DNA from 4 places in the Pseudoalteromonas sp. PS1M3 genome. Region 4 is predicted to be linked to each of the others. Evidence: predicted binding sites of a transcription regulator. Region 4 holds the regulator's gene; each other region holds the start of a gene.

Region 1 (4,217 bases), 840 kb from region 4:
TACTACTCAATCGATATTGATGACCGAATTGTTATTAGTAACCGTTTAGGTAAAGGGCTATCTACTAGTTTAGACGCAGCGCTTGTTAGCTCTGGTGCAGGTGCCGGTCAGTTTTTCTTAAACGGCGCAGACACTGAAACCAGTGGTATAGATTTTGTTGCAACATATAACACTGAAGGATTTGGCGGCACACTTGATTTTACCCTTGCTGCAAACTTTACAGAGACTGAAGTTGTTTCGTTATTCACACCTTCTGGCTCAGGTCTTGAAACTGTGCCGGTAGAAAGTGTGTTTTCAGATCAAGAAATTTCGATTATTGAAGAGTGGCAACCAGAAGATCGTATTAACCTAAGTGCGCTTTACCAAAACGAAGATTGGACCGTTAATCTGTCGCTTAATCGCTTTGGTGAATACACAGTTGAAGACGGTGGTCGTCAAACTTACGGTGCCGAAATATTAACAGACGTAAAAGTTAATTACTTCATTAACGAAAACCTATCTGTGAATGTAGGCGCTAATAATTTGTTTGATGTATACCCAGACAAAAATGAAATTGGCAACTCTCGTACAGGCACAATTGTAGATGCTAACGGCAATACCGTTGTAAGTAGTAACGGTGTGTTTGAATACTCTCGTCGTTCAGCACCTTTTGGCTTTAACGGCGCGTACTACTATGTAGGCGCAGAGTACCGTTTTTAATAAATAACTCTCCCTTTCGTTATTTAACTCAAAGGGCCGCAAGGCCCTTTTTTTGGGTTTATATTTAAGGCTAATTAGCTAACAGGTTTTAGTCAGAAACCAAGCTAATAGCGTAGTTGTCGTACTCTTTAATGCTGTTCATCACAGTCATCAGTGTGTTGTGCTTGCTGTTTTCATCTGCTTTTATAAGCACAGAGCTTATTTTATATTTAGCTGCAAACATGGCTAAGTTGTTCGACACGTGCTCCAAGTCAATTAACCTCCCTGAAAAGTAAACGCCGTTATTTGCATCAATACTGAAAACCGCATTTTTACTTTGTTTTTCAATACTTGGTTTGTCTAATGGGCGATTTAATTCAATAGCGACGGGTTTAACAAATGAGGTAGTAACAATAAAAAATATGAGCAGTATGAACACAATATCAAGCATTGGGGTCATGTCTACGTCGGCGTTATTTTGCAGTTTAGCTGTTTTATTTTTCATATTGGACCTTACTATTTTAATTAAAGCTGCGGCGCCACAGCGAGGTTTTTAGGATCCTATTAACAAAACTAGCACAGCTGAAAAATAATACAGTTAAATAAATATTCTAATAACATTAAATATTTGTATAAACTATGTTCTGACATGTTACTCAAACAGGTTAAATGATTTTAAAGCAATAAAAAACCCAGCCTATCGCTGGGTTTGTATGGGGAATAATTTACTGAATAGCTAAAATACAATTCAGGTTATTTAGCTTTTTTGCATACGGCTCATTTCAGCATGACAGCTTTGCATTGTAAGAAGTGTTGCAGCAAGCGCGGCTTCACAATCTGCAGGTTGTGGCTTATCCATCGCTTCTTTAATTTCTGCTAGTGTTTTGTCTTCAACTTCTTCCAGCTCGCTTACATACGTGTTGTCGTTGTTTGAGCCAAATGTAGTAAGAAGTGCGGTGTATGCTCTGCGCGCTTCTACAGCAAATGAAGAGCCTTCCTCTCGCTCACCTTGCTCGTTAATAGCATAGGGTTGCAGGCGTTCAACGCTGACTCTGCGTGCGTCAATCATGCGCTGGAATAATGCTCCAATGGCAGGGTCTTTTATATTTTCTTGTGCTTTTTGGTAAAAATCGATACCGCTGTTCATTACTTGAATGATGTCTGAAATATGATTAGCGTCTGTTCCTTGAAGGGTGTTCATAATGACCTCTTTAATGTTATGAATGAAACTTATCATAACTAAAGCAAGGGCCATTCCATTTTAAAAAGGTAATTTAAGTTACTGATATTTATGTGTATATTTTTATTATTAAAAATAGCTAGGCGAAAAAACAATATTACGCCTAGCAAATCTTACAAATAACCGTGTAATAAGTTTATTTTAGCTCTTCAGCGACTTCAGCGACTTTTTGGCGAAGCCAAATATGGCTTGCATCCCTGTGTAGCAGTGGGCTCCAGATCATATCTAACTCAAAAGGAGGAATAGGAAATGGTGGCTCTAAAATTTTAAGGCCGGCATCGTCTAAATAAATATTTGCGGCCTTTGATGGCAAAGTGGCCACTAAATTTTGCTCTTTTGCCAAGTGAATGGCTACATGGTAATTACGTGTAAATGTGGCAATATTTCGGTGTTTCCCAAAGTGAGCAAGTGCTTCATCAACCCAACCTAGCTTTTGCACATCTTTAGGGTCCATACCAACGCCCACACCAAACCCCGTTTTACTCACCCATATATGGCGCGCTTTAAGATAGCTATCAAGGCTGAAGTTTTCAATAATTGGGTTGTCTGCTTTTACAAGGCAGCAAAAGCTGTCTTTCCATATACGTTTGTGGTGAAACGATTGTGGCAGATTTTCAAAGCGGTTGATTGCCATATCTACTTTACCATTTTCAACATCATGAAAGGTCACGTCACTTGGCGTAAGTATATCTAAGGTTGTATCTGGGGCTTCTTCGTGCAGTTTGCTCAGTAGTTTTGGTGCAAGTGTGCTTGCTGCATAGTCACTGGCCATTATCCTAAATACACGTTTACTTTGGCTGGCTTCAAACTCTCTATTTGGTGCAAGTGTTTCTTCAAGTGTCATAAGTATGCCACGAATGACTGGCTGTAACTCTATGGCACGCTCTGTTGGTACCATACCATCGCTGGTACGAACTAAAATAGGATCGTTAAAAAGGTTACGAAGACGCTTTAGGCCGTTACTCATGGCCGGTTGAGTAATGCTAAGTTGATTTGCTGCGCGTGTAACGTTGCACTCTCGAAGTAGTGTATCGAGGTATACAAGTAAATTTAAATCTATTTTGCTTATATTCATGTGTGTGTCCTTGCGTTTACCAGTGATGGATAAAACGCTGTGCTGTCGGGTACGGGTAAATATGATTTATTAGGCCATTTTTTATATTTTGTTGGGCCTGCTTCCAAAAATTAACATCAATCAGTTCAGGGTGTGTGCTTATTAAAAACTGTTTGTATGTTGGATTGGGTGTTACAAATGTGCAAAGTTGCTCCGGAAAAACGTCTTGCGGGGCAACAGAGTAAGTTTGCTCATCCATTAAGTAATCATCGTAACTTTTCGCTTTAGGTAAAGCTCTAAAGTTCATGTCTGTTAAATATTGTACTTCGTCGTAATCATAAAAAATAATGCGTTTATGTTTACTTACGCCAAAGTTTTTCAATAGCATATCACCAGGAAAAATATTAACCGCTATCATTTCTTTTAAGGCTTGGCCGTATTCCTCTATTGCATCTGCAGCGCTTTCGTCGTCAGCATTTTCTAAAAATAAGTTCAGTGGCGTCATACGGCGCTCAATATACAAATGTTTTATGATCAGCCAATCACCTTCAATGACCATCGACGAGCCAATTGTTTTGTGCAGCTGCTCAAGTAAATTACTATCAAAGCGCGCCAAAGGAAATACGACGTTTGAATATTCTATTGTATCGGCCATTCTGCCAACTCGGTCATGGCTTTTTACGAGTTGATACCTTTTCAAAACTGTATCGCGGCCAAATGGTTTACTCTCACCAAATTTGTCTTTAATGACTTTAAATACATAACCAAAAGAAGGCAGGGTAAACACCATCATCACCATACCTGGAGTACCTGGTGCAATGGTAAATTCGTCATTTGAGTGCGTTAAATGATTTAAAAATTCTCGATAAAACTCGGTTTTTCCCTGCTTATGAAAGCCTATAGCGTTATAGAGTTCAGCCATAGTTTTATTGGGCATAAGCTCATTTAAAAAGCGTACCAGCGCAGAAGGCGCGTGCGTTTCAACCATAAAGTAAGCGCGGGCAAAACCAAAAATAACACGCATCTGTGATGATTTAGTGAGTAGGGCATCTAGATATAAGCCTTTATCTTCGTGATGAAGAACAGCAATTATAAACGGCTGAACACCACTTTCAGACACAACCCGTCCCACTATGTAAGCCGCTTTATTGCGATAAAACGCGGTATGTAAAATATCAAAGCGCATTTTCCAGGGTTGATGATGAGTGTCGGGGGCTTGCTTATAAAATGCTTTTACTAGCAGAC
Region 2 (4,217 bases), 520 kb from region 4:
GATTGCCGGTGGCGGTAACATTGGTGCAGGCCTTGCTCGCTCTCTTGAAAAAAATCACACCGTTAAGTTAATAGAACGCAGTAAAGAACGTGCTGAACAGCTTTCAGAAATGCTCGACAACACGGTAGTATTTTGTGGCGACGCCTCCGATCAAGAACTTCTTTCTGAAGAACATATCGAACAAGTGGATGTGTTTATTGCCGTTACCAACGACGATGAAGCCAATATTATGTCGGCCATGCTTGCCAAACGCATGGGCGCGCAAAAAACCATGGTGCTTATTCAACGTGGTGCGTATGTAGACCTAGTACAAGGTGGCGAAATAGACATTGCCATATCGCCGCAACAGGCAACAATTTCTGCATTGTTAACCCATGTACGTCGAGGTGATATTGTTAACGTGTATTCATTGCGTAAAGGGGCTGCAGAGGCTATTGAGGCAGTTGCTCATGGCGATGAAAATACCTCCAAAGTAGTTGGCCGTGCAATTGCCGATATAAAACTACCAGCCGGAACAACTATTGGGGCCATTGTGCGTAACGACGATGTACTCATTGCCCACGACGACACCATTATTATGTCGGGCGATCACGTGATTATGTTTTTAATTGATAAAAAACATATCAACGTAGTAGAAAAGCTCTTCCAAGTAAGTGCTATATTTTTATAACGCATCAAACAAAAAAGCCGCTGAACATGGCGGCTTTAGTGGAGTATGATTGGGGCTTATCAATGCTACTGTACTTTGGCAAATTCTTCTTTAGAAAGCTCACCATTTCCATCTGTGTCTAAATCTTTAAAAATTTTCACTAGTTGTGAGTTTACTTGAGCTTCTTCCATGCTGATAACACCGTCACTGTTGCTATCAAACGATGCAAAGTCTACCGCTGCATAAGCTGCTGAAGAAGACGCTAAAACTAAAACCGCAAGTGTCGTATTTAATGTTTTCATAGTGATGTTCCTAGTAAAATGAGAAATCCTTTTCTAAGATCCCTGTCTGTGAAAAATAGCTAAACCAATACCGGTTAACTTTAAAATTTTGCAAACTCGTCTTTAGACAGCTCACCGTTACCATCTGTATCTAGCTCTGTAAACTCAGCCATTAAATCGGTGTCTATTGCCGCTTCACTTGGGCTAATTGCTCCACTGCTGTCGGTATCTAAACTGTCAAAATCTGATGCTGCAAACGCAGCTGAAGAAGACGCTAATGCAATAAGTGCTAATGCTTTATTTAAATGTTTCATAACTTAATCCTTCATACTTAATGTTCTATCAAAAAAATGGGCTTATTGCCTTTTAAAATGGTTTCACTTCCTTGTTATCCTTTTTCGTAAGCTCCCTTGCCTACTTAGGTTGTCTTTGGCAACTCAGGATTCCATTTACTGAATTTAGGCTTTTGAAAACTCTTCTTTTGATAACTCACCATTTTGGTCTGTATCGAGCTCTGAGAACATGCTCATTAATTTTGCATCAACTGATGCTTCGGCTTGGCTAATTGCACCATTACCGTCTACATCGAGTGTATTAAAGTCAGAGCCTGCAAAAGCGGCTGACGAAGAAGCGAGTGCGATAAGTGCTAATGTTTTATTAATGCGTTTCATAGTATGTATCCTTCAAGTTGTATGTGAGTGATTGGTACTTACTGTTAATCACGTTTTTCGATTAGTACAACCAGACTATTACAACTTAAATGCCAATATTTATTAGTTTATATTTTTCAGTGCCTTACGTGTTAAATACTGAAAAAAGTGCAAATTTAAGCATTATTTTTGTAGCTATTTAGCAACGCTGGTTTAATTAAAAACTATAAGTTATTAAAAATCAGACATTTAGGTTTAATGTAAAAAACCACAAAGCGAAGTTATTTAAATGATCAAGGTGTAATTAGGTATTGAGCAGGAAGTTTTAAACTGAACAAGGTGTAAAAATAAAATAAAATATAAAAAATTTGAATGCTATATCTCTGCTTTTATTTAATAAAAAATAATAATTTAGTGGTTGGTAATTTATTTTCGTTCATAAAGTAAAAAGTCGCTATTTTGTTGCAAAATAGCGACATTAAAACCTAATCGGCATCAAGTTCTATCATAGCGGGGTCAATAAAGTGCTCTTTCATAAAAGCTTTCATCTCTTCTTTACTGGCTAATAACTTAATACCGCAACGCACGCCTGTATTATGATCTTTCACGCTGCACACTTCGCCTTCAAAGCCTTTGCTATTACTACCTAATACCACAGTGCATTGTGAGTCTTTGATGCTTTCTAGATCTGCGTCAGTTTTTACATCAAACATAGCCCCCGTTAGCGAAATATCTTTTATAACACCATCGAGTACCTTGTCATCACTGAGTTTAAGTTTTGCAGGTAATAGAGTTGGAATACGTGTTTGCGAACGTAAACTAAATAGCTGAACTTGCTTGGGGTAGTTTATAAAAATCAGCCTAACGGGGTGTGATGCAATAGATTTAATTTGCTGTCTAAACGCAATTATTTGTCCATCGTCACCCTCTATTAATGCTCTTACAACGACGGTGACGCCATCTCGTAAGTAATCATTTCCACCCGGTAAACGTTTGGCTGTAGGGAAGTTTAAAATAATAAACTTTTCATCAAGCAAGCCTACCATTTCTGTTTTCACGCGCTTACTGCTAGTGGGTGTTAATATTTCTAAGTCAACTAAACTGCCAACCGGTATATTATTTAATTTATCTGCATGTGTTGCTGGCATATCCATTCCATAAACATAGTAGTAAAACGTTGTGTTTTATCCGCGCCAAAACGTAGGCGTAAATAACACAAGCAAAGTAAAAATTTCTAGTCGGCCAAATACCATTGCAATAGTCAGCAACCATTTAGCGCCGTCGGTTATTGCACCATAATGCGACGCAACATCACCCAACCCTGGGCCTAAGTTATTTAAACACGCTGCCGTGGCCGAAAACGCCGTAATATTATCCATTCCCGTGCCCATAAGCGCCAGCATAATAATAATAAATACTAAGGCATAGGCAGAGAAGAACCCCCATACAGCTTCTACAACCTTATCGGGCAATGCTTTACGGCCAAGTTTGATTGAATAAATAGCACGAGGGTGCACTAGGCGGTTTAGCTCACGTACGCCTTGCAGGTAAAGTAAAAACACGCGCACCACTTTCATACCGCCCCCAGTAGACCCTGCACAACCACCAATAAAGCTCGAAAATATTAATAAAATAGGTAAAAACAGCGGCCATGTTGAAAAGTTATCGGTAGCAAAACCCGCCGTTGTACTCATTGATACCGCTTGAAATAGTGCTTGGTCAAGGGTTTCATCACCATTGGCGTATATCTCGTTCGACGACAACACAGTAAAACAAATAACCACCAGCGCCAATTGAATGCATAAAAATACTTTAAACTCGGGGTCGCGAATGTAGACCTGCACGTTCCGGCTTGCCACCGCAGCGTAGTGCAAGGAGAAGTTAATAGCGGCAATGATTAAAAAGAATACACAAATAAAGTTAATAACCGGGCTGTCGAAATGGCCCATAGAAGCATCATAAGTCGAAAACCCACCAATGGCGACGGTAGAAAACGCATGACAAATGGCATCAAACCAGTCCATTCCCGCCGCCCAATACGCCAACATACAGGCAATGGTTAACGACACATAAATATACCAAAGGTGCTTTGCGGTATCGGCTATGCGAGGGGTCATTTTTGAATCTTTTACTGGGCCGGGGATTTCAGCACGATACAACTGCATTCCACCAACACCTAGCATGGGCAGTATTGCAACAGCTAATACAATGATCCCCATACCGCCAAACCACTGTAATTGCTGGCGATAAAACAGCACTGACTTAGGTAAATATTCAATCCCCGTCAGCACCGTAGCGCCTGTGGTTGTTAAACCCGAAAAGGCTTCAAACACCGCATCAGCAAGGGATAAGTTAGGTTCTTGTAAAAAGATAAGAGGCAAGGATGCGAATGCCCCCAGTACCAACCAAAACAAAACCACAATTAAAAAGCCTTCACGCGCTTTTAAATCCCCGTTTTCATGTCGGTTTGGGTAATACGCTATTAAGCCAATAATAATACTGAAAATAAACGCTAAAACAAAAGGAACACCACCACCATCTTTATAAATTAAAGACACCACAGCAGGTGGCACCATGGTAATACTAAACAGCGCAACAAGTTGCCCAAGAATTTTTATGATGGTACGAAATTGCATT
Region 3 (4,217 bases), 1.3 Mb from region 4:
ATTAAATAGGTCAGTTAATGTTCAGTTTCAGAGGTTAATATTAAGCCTAGTTATGTAACAACATAAACGAGGCACACTATGAAACTTACATTTTTACTATCGGGTATAATTGCCATTAGCGCGCTTTCAAGCACCGCAATTGCAGCGCCCAACGAGCGAGAAGATCATAAAAATTATAAGCACGAAAACCCTAAACGCATTGAGTATAAGCGCGATGAACGTCGCCATGAAAAAAAACTACGCATAGAGCATAAAAAAGAAAAGCGCCAAGACCGTAAAAAAGAAAAGAACAAGCAAAAAAAGCAGCAAGAAAAGCGTAAACAACTACGTTTCGACAATCATAAATATAACTACCTAACTAATAGGTATAAGCCGCGTTATTACAAAGAAAATAGATACATAAGGCACTTGCCAAGAAGAAGTACCTCTATTTGGTTTAATGGAATTTCATTTAGCTTTAATGACGGCATTTACTACCGAAAAGCTAAAAAAGGCTATCACGCTGTGATGCCACCTCGCGGACTGCGCATTAAAAAACTTCCTAGACATTATTCGCGTATGAAACATCGAAACACCACATATTATGCTTATCAGAACGTTTTTTATATTGCTGATAACGGCGGCTATAAAGTGGTAGATGCGCCAATAATCCAGCGCAACAAAGCTATTAAAATTGGCAACGTCTTCGACTATAGCTTAGGGCAAGTTTACGATGAACTACCATCGTCAGCTGAGCCAGTTACCATAAACTCTCAGCAATATTTTAAATACAACGATATTTACTTTTTGCCACAAATAAATGGTGACGAGATACAATACCTAGCAATCAGCTTAGGCTGAGCATTATTTAACTACTTAACCTGCCTACAGGTTAAGTAGTACTTTATTAATATTGATTTCAGCAATCCTCCTATAAAATTTCCTTTTGTAATCCCCCCTTCTAAAAACATAAAACGTTTATTTAGTGAACAATTTTAATTTTAGCTCCGTATGTATGTTTAATATTTGTAAATAAAGCGTTTATGACCTAAACCTAAATAGAGGCTTTATAGAGGAGCTCCACTTATGCCTACAACAAAAACAATTGAAAAAAATACCGAATTTGCTCGCTGTATAGAGTGTAACAAAGTAGATACGTTCGCTGCTTTTCACTGGTTAGCACTTGCGTTTAAAGATATGACCCGAGCCCCGTTACTTACTGTAATTTATGGCCTAGTGTTTAGTATTATTCCTGCAGCTATTATCTACTCTGCATTTTTTGCACAAAGCGTATTTGTAATTTTACCCGCCACTGTTGCGTTTGTTTTAATTGGACCCGCTTTCGCAGCCGGCCTATACGACGTAGCATGGGAACTCGAAAAAGGCCACAAACCCACTTTTAGGCATTCGCTAAAGTCGATGTTTAGAAACCCAGTTGGAGAGTGGGGATTTGCAATATTATTACTCGTAATAATGATTGCGTGGATGCGCATTGCCGCCCTTGTTCATGCTTTATACCCTAACTACGCTAACCCAACATTTGAAGAACTGTCAGCATTTTTAACGCTTGGTACAATTGCAGGTGGCGTTTTACTCGTGTCTGTTTTTTCAGTGTCTGCATTTACACCACAAATTATGATGGAAAGACGCGTAGACATAATGACAGCTATCGTCTCATCTATTAATGCCGTTAAAAATAATTTTGCGCCAATGGTTGTTTGGTCAATATGCATTTTCCTAATGGTTGCGCTTGGCTTTGTAACTGGGGCTGTTGGGTTTATTGTGATTATGCCACTACTTAGCTATGCAAGCTGGCACGCATACATTGCAGTAATCAAAACTAAAAAAGCCAGAAAATACGAATAGTTAACAAACTTTAGCTTAACTTGTGCCACGATCTAGTGAAATTAGTTTGTGGCACAAATAATACTTTTCCCCTCCTCCCTGCATTTAAGTGCCCCGATTTTTTTAAAAAGTCATAATTAAACATCCTCACTTTAGTAGCTATACTTTTTAGCGCCTGATAAAGTAATTTTTACTGTATTAAACATAATGACTTAAGGCACCTAATGGCAAATCAATTTAACGTTCTGGATACCCGGTTACAGTTATGCTGTGGGAATGGCGGGTATACTCGCGAGGGTTTTTGCTATGTACCAGACTCTGATCGCGGTAATCATAGTGTGTGTGCAATTATGACCGAAGAATTTTTACAGTTTTCGAAGTCACAAGGTAATGATCTCATAACGCCCAATCCACTTTACGATTTTGAAGGCTTAAAAGCTGGCGACAAATGGTGTTTATGCGCAATAAGATGGCTCCATGCGCAACAAGCAAACGTTGCGCCGCCAGTAATCTTGCAGGCCACTAATAAAAAATCGCTTGAAGTAATACCGCTTGAATTACTAAAGGCACATGAATACACCCGTTAAAAATATTCTAGTTTAGTTTCAGCAAATCTGTTTGGTCTGCAAATTTTACAAAAAGATGCAGACTTTTCATAACCACCTCATATTAATAAAAAACCAAACAAAAGCAAAAACACAAGCAACTGATTTAAAACAATTTTATTTAGTTTAACTTTCGGCATATTGATTGCTTCATACAATTATCACGTATTTATTACGTAAAGGACTACGTGAAAATATTAAATAGTTAAGTAGGAGAAGTTATGAGCAATACAAATAAGCAAGCTAAATTTACTGCACCAGGTATGAGCAACGAATCAGCTGAAAAAACTATCGCAGCCTTAGATAACCGCATGGTTGCACTTATAGATCTTCAATTAACACTAAAACATATTCATTGGAATGTTGTTGGTCCTAATTTTATAGGTGTGCATGAAATGCTAGACCCTCAGGTTGAAGCTGTGCGCGAAATGACAGATACAATAGCCGAGCGTATTGCCACTTTAGGCGGCATACCAGTAGGGACACCTAAGTCAATTGTTGACCGCCGTACATGGAACGAATATTCATTAGGTAAAGGACTTGTTACCGAGCATTTAGGCGCGTTAGATAAAGTGTACAACGGCATTAATGCCGATCACCGTAAAGCCATCGAAACGGTATCAGATTTAGACCCAGTATCTGAAGATATGTTAATAAGCCAACTTGCCGATCTTGAGCAATTTCAGTGGTTTGTAAGAGCACACATAGAGTCAGCTACTGGTGAATTAACGCAATAATACCTTTATTACCTAAGTACCTTAGCCCAGCATTTTTGCTGGGCTTTTTGTTTAAATCATAAAACAAAATATCACTAAGGTATTTGAGCCGTGCAAGAACTTGTGGCATAAGAATTAACCTACTAGTATCAGTAAGTAGTTTTCAATATTGGTACAAATTAGTATGATAAGTTTTAATACCCCTAAACAATTTTGGCTTTTTTCTTTAATATTTTTATCAGCCTGCGGTTCAGGCAGCAGTAATACCAAAGTTCCGCAATCAAATACAAGTGAAAGTCCGACTCCAATTACACAAAACAATATCGAAGATAATTACAACATTATTATTTATGGCAATAGTCACAGCAGTCAGTTAGGGCGGATCATTGAGCATATAATCGAAAACCAATACCCAGATAAGTCAGTTCAAACAACCACAGTGTCGGGACCTTTTTTAGATAATATTGTGAGTATTAGGGCAAACGTAGACAAACTTAAAAACAAAAATCTAAGCCATGCCATTTTTCAAGGCCAAAAATACTCTCAGTCTGGTTTAACAACTTACCCTACTGATGCCGCTGAGCATTTAATTTCATCAGCTAAGGCACAAAATATCACACCTATTTTATTTCCTGAACACCCACAAAGAGGCAACCCTGAAGAAGGCCAGCGTGTATACGACTTACATTTATCAATAAGCGCTAAACAACCTAGCTGCGTAGCTCCTATTGGCCTTGTTTGGAACAGGCTTTTAGTGTTAATGCCAAATGCAAAACTACATATGGATGATGGCAACCATGCCTCTTATGCAGGCAATGTATTAACAGCAATGACTTTTTCAGAAATAATTACTTCACGACCCGCAGATATCATGAAATTTGACCCAACTATTAATTTGTCAAAGCAAGAACAAGCTCTATTTGGTCAAGTAGTTACTGAAGTGCTTAATTTATATCCTGCTTGTGGTGTAAGTTAATCTAATTATAAATCTATTTTTGTGTTTTAAATTTTTTACTTTAATTAAAAATAAAATGTCAGGTTATTCTCATTGTTATCGACTAATAACATAACA
Region 4 (4,217 bases):
AAAGATGAAAGCTCAACTGACCGTGTACACACTATCTTAGTGCCTGTGGAGCCTAAAAAAAATGACAAAGGCCAACCATGAGCACATTAAAAGCAGAGCTACTAGCCAAAAGCTACAAAGGCCGTGAAGTTGTAAAAAATGTGGGCTTAGAAGTTAAAGCTGGCAGTATTGTAGGCTTGCTTGGGCCAAACGGCGCAGGTAAAACAACAACCTTTTACATGATTGTAGGCTTAGTCCCTAGCGACAAAGGCAAAATATCTATCGATGATAACGATATTACGCTTTTACCTATGCACAGTCGTGCTAGATTAGGCATTGGCTACTTACCACAAGAGTCGTCTATATTTAGAAAATTAACAGTGTATCAAAACTTAATGGCTATTTTAGAAACTCGAAAGGAGCTCACTAAACAAGCCAGAGAAGATACATTGAATAATCTATTAGATGAATTTAGCATTCAACACATTCGCGACAGCAAAGGCATGGCATTATCGGGCGGAGAACGTCGCCGAGTGGAGATTGCACGTGCTTTAGCCGCAGATCCAAAGTTTATTTTGTTAGACGAACCATTTGCCGGTGTTGACCCTATCTCAGTATTAGATATTAAAAAAATTATTGAACACCTGAAAAACCGTGGGATTGGCGTATTAATAACAGACCACAATGTAAGAGAAACCCTTGATGTTTGCGAAAAAGCCTACATTGTTTCTCATGGGGAACTGATTGCTTCTGGTACCCCTGAACACGTATTAAATGATAAAACTGTACGCGATGTATATTTAGGCGAGCAATTTAGGCTGTAACATTTACGCCTTATTTATAAGCATCTGCTAGTATTAATTATAACAACTTAAAAGGATTGTTAGAGATACATGAGGCAATCACTACAGCTGCGCATGGGCCAGCAACTTACAATGACACCTCAGTTGCAACAAGCTATTCGCTTGCTGCAATTAAGCACATTGGATCTTCAGCAAGAAATACAAGAAGCGCTCGACAGCAACCCATTACTTGAGGTTGAGGAGCAAGACTATGCCGATGATCTTGCGGGCAAAAATGAGCAAAAAGCGGATAACGATGAAGTTACAGTAACCGTATCTGCAGATGAAGCCCCTAGCGAGTATGAACAAGACAGTGGTGAAGCGCTTGCTAAAGATACCGTAAGTGACGACATGGCAATGGACGTTAGCTGGGATGAGTACATGAGTGCAGCCCCTGCATCTTCTTCAGGACCAATGCCTGAAGATGAGTCTATATATCAGGGCGCATCAACTGAAACGCTTCACGAATACTTAATGTGGCAATTACAATTAACGCCATTTAGCCCTACAGATGAAGCCATTGCTATTGCTATTGTAGAAGCAGTGGATGATTCAGGCATACTGACACTCAGTTGCGAAGAGATTTTAGAGAGCTTTAATCAAGATAACGACGATGACGTTGAGGTTGAACTTGACGAAATAGAAGCGGTTTTAAAGCGCATTCAGCTATTTGACCCAGTGGGTATTGCGGCACGTAGCTTACAAGAGTGCTTGTGTATTCAGTTAAATCAATTTGATAAAGGCACGCCTTTTATTGATGAAACAAAAATGATTTTAACCGAGCACATTGATTTGTTAGCTGCTCGTGACTACCGTACATTAATGAAAAAAACGAAGCTCAAAGAAGATGAGCTTAAAGAAGTAATGACACTTATTCATACGCTCAACCCTAAGCCTGCAGACACAATAGTACGAGAAGAGTCTGAGTATGTAATACCTGATGTGTCAGTTAAAAAAATTAAAGGCCGCTGGATTGTAGAGTTAAACCCAGACAGCATGCCAAAAATTCGTGTAAACAGCCAATATGCAGCGATGTCGCGTACAGTTAAATCAAGCGGCGACAGTCAATTTATTCGCTCACATTTACAAGAAGCTAAATGGTTTATAAAAAGCTTAGAAAGTAGAAATGATACACTTTTAAAAGTAACTAACTGTATTGTTAAACAACAACAGGGCTTTTTTGAACACGGGCCAGAAGCCATGAAACCGATGGTTTTAAATGATGTTGCCGAAATGGTAGAAATGCACGAATCAACAATTTCGCGCGTAACTACGCAAAAGTATATGCACACACCGCGTGGAATATTTGAGCTTAAATACTTTTTCTCAAGCCACGTAAGTACCGAAAATGGTGGAGAATGTTCATCTACGGCAATACGTGCACTTATTAAAAAATTAATCGCAGCAGAAAACTCAGCAAAACCATTGAGTGATAGCAAAATTGCGGATATATTGGCTGAGCAAGGAATTAAAGTAGCGAGACGTACAATCGCAAAATATCGCGAATCTCTTGCTATTCCACCGTCAAATCAGCGAAAGAGCCTGATCTAAGACGCTAAACAAAGAGGGTAATGCTTATGCAACTAAATTTAACTGGTCGTCATGTAGAACTAACTGATTCATTAAGAGACTATATAAATACCAAATTTGCGAAGCTAGAAAGGCACTCTGATCATATTAATAATGTTCATGTCATTCTTGATATAGAAAAATTAAATCAAAAAGCAGAAGCAACTATTCATGTAAGTGGTGCTGAATTATTCGCATCCACTGAACATCAAGATATGTATGCAGCTATTGATTCATTGATTGACAAGCTTGACCGTCAAGTAATTAAACACAAAGAGAAGCTTGCTCGACACTAATATGATGAAATTAAGTTCACTTATATGCCAGGACTGCAGTAAAGCTGCGGTCCTTTTTAATAGTAAAAAAAGAATTTTAGAGTTTATTAGCGAGCTGGCTCACGATAAATTACCGTATTTATCTCAACAGGATATTTTGGGCGCTTTATTAACCCGCGAAAAGCTAGGCAGCACAGGGATAGGAAGAGGTATTGCTATTCCACATGGCCGAATGAGCGGCGCACAAGAACCTTTAGCATTGGTGTTAGTAAGTGAAACACCGATTAATTTTGATGCTATAGACAACCGCCCTGTTGATATTTTTGTTGCACTCATCGTACCTGAAGGCGATAACCAACAGCATTTAAAGACGCTAGCAACGATAGCTGATAAACTAAAAAATAAAGAATTTTGTAAGCAGCTTCGCTGTGCTAAATCGGATGCTGAGTTGTATCAAATTATTGTTGACCAATCGTAACAAATTTAAAGGGTGATTAATGGAGTTGATTATCATAAGTGGCCGTTCTGGTTCTGGTAAGTCGGTTGCTTTACGCGTTGTTGAAGATCTAGGTTATTATTGCGTAGATAACATTCCAGTAAATTTATTACCTTCTTTGGTAAGAAGCGTTTCTGATAACTACGATAAAATTGCCGTTAGTATAGATGTGCGAAATTTACCAAAAGAGCAAGATGAATTTAATCACATCATCGAATACTTACCGGGTTTTACAAAACCAACGCTGTTCTACTTAGACAGTGAAGATCAAACCCTTATTAAACGCTTTTCTGAAACCAGACGCTTACACCCTTTATCAATAGATTCACTTCCGCTTGATTTAGCCATAAAAAAAGAAAAAGAACTTCTCGATGTGCTAATTACGCGCGCCGATTACATGATCGATACCAGTGAGCTAAGCGTTCATCAACTTGCTGAATCAATTCGCGAAAAAATATTAGGTAAAAAAGACAAGCAGCTAATTGTTACATTTGAATCTTTTGGTTTTAAACATGGCATTCCTAAAGAAGCAGATTACGTATTTGATGCGCGTTTTTTACCTAACCCGCATTGGGAGCCTGAACTAAAACCACTTAATGGCCTAGACCAACCAGTAAAAGATTATTTGGCTAGCCACAGCATAGTTCAAAAATTTACATGGCAAATACAAACCTTTGTACAAACTTGGCTACCACACCTAGAGCGAAATAACAGAAGCTATTTAACTATTGCGATTGGCTGTACTGGCGGGCAACATCGCTCTGTATATTTAGCGCAAACAATTGGCGAAAGCTTTGCAGTTACGCATCCCAATGTAAAAATACGTCACCGAGAACAAGAAAAGTAATTTTACAAAACTAATAACCTGTTCAGCTTTGATAGAGTAATGTATGCGTATAGAAGACACTTTTTTAATACAAAATAAATTAGGACTGCATGCCAGAGCCGCAACTGTATTAGCCCAACTCGCTGTAAAATTTGATGCTTCAATCACCTTATTTCAAGATGATAAAGAAGCTGCTGGTGATAGTGTATTAGCACTGATGCTACTTGAAA

Evidence for each region. The regulator sigma-54, encoded in region 4, starts transcription at its own class of promoters, with help from an activator protein. The targets are predictions, from matches to a motif close to GTTGGCACGNNNNTNGNNT.
Region 1: a site for sigma-54 is predicted at 1,921-1,939, ahead of PS1M3_RS06345 (PA2169 family four-helix-bundle protein). Genes of this name have one in related genera too.
Region 2: a site for sigma-54 is predicted at 1,680-1,698, ahead of PS1M3_RS00085 (EF-hand domain-containing protein). Genes of this name have one in related genera too.
Region 3: a site for sigma-54 is predicted at 2,562-2,580, ahead of dps (DNA starvation/stationary phase protection protein Dps). Genes of this name have one in related genera too.

The regions. Positions count from the first base shown of each region.
Region 1 is NZ_AP022624.1:1,377,800-1,382,016, forward strand. It holds gene PS1M3_RS06335 (TonB-dependent siderophore receptor) at 1-699, shown strand, start outside; gene PS1M3_RS06340 (biopolymer transporter ExbD) at 788-1,183, opposite strand; gene PS1M3_RS06345 (PA2169 family four-helix-bundle protein) at 1,436-1,879, opposite strand; gene PS1M3_RS06350 (LysR family transcriptional regulator) at 2,055-2,993, opposite strand; gene aceK (bifunctional isocitrate dehydrogenase kinase/phosphatase) at 3,010-4,217, opposite strand, start outside.
Region 2 is NZ_AP022624.1:18,855-23,071, reverse strand. It holds gene trkA (Trk system potassium transporter TrkA) at 1-670, shown strand, start outside; gene PS1M3_RS00095 (calmodulin) at 736-951, opposite strand; gene PS1M3_RS00090 (calmodulin) at 1,032-1,244, opposite strand; gene PS1M3_RS00085 (EF-hand domain-containing protein) at 1,389-1,601, opposite strand; gene PS1M3_RS00080 (flagellar brake protein) at 2,066-2,728, opposite strand; gene PS1M3_RS00075 (TrkH family potassium uptake protein) at 2,765-4,216, opposite strand.
Region 3 is NZ_AP022624.1:2,806,290-2,810,506, forward strand. It holds gene PS1M3_RS13025 (DUF6515 family protein) at 79-840, shown strand; gene PS1M3_RS13030 (DUF2189 domain-containing protein) at 1,066-1,845, shown strand; gene PS1M3_RS13035 (DUF2237 family protein) at 2,049-2,411, shown strand; gene dps (DNA starvation/stationary phase protection protein Dps) at 2,651-3,166, shown strand; gene PS1M3_RS13045 (hypothetical protein) at 3,330-4,121, shown strand.
Region 4 is NZ_AP022624.1:541,089-545,305, reverse strand. It holds gene lptA (lipopolysaccharide transport periplasmic protein LptA) at 1-81, shown strand, start outside; gene lptB (LPS export ABC transporter ATP-binding protein) at 78-803, shown strand; gene PS1M3_RS02530 (RNA polymerase factor sigma-54) at 873-2,372, shown strand; gene hpf (ribosome hibernation promoting factor) at 2,399-2,686, shown strand; gene ptsN (PTS IIA-like nitrogen regulatory protein PtsN) at 2,691-3,143, shown strand; gene rapZ (RNase adapter RapZ) at 3,163-4,008, shown strand; gene PS1M3_RS02510 (HPr family phosphocarrier protein) at 4,052-4,217, shown strand, end outside.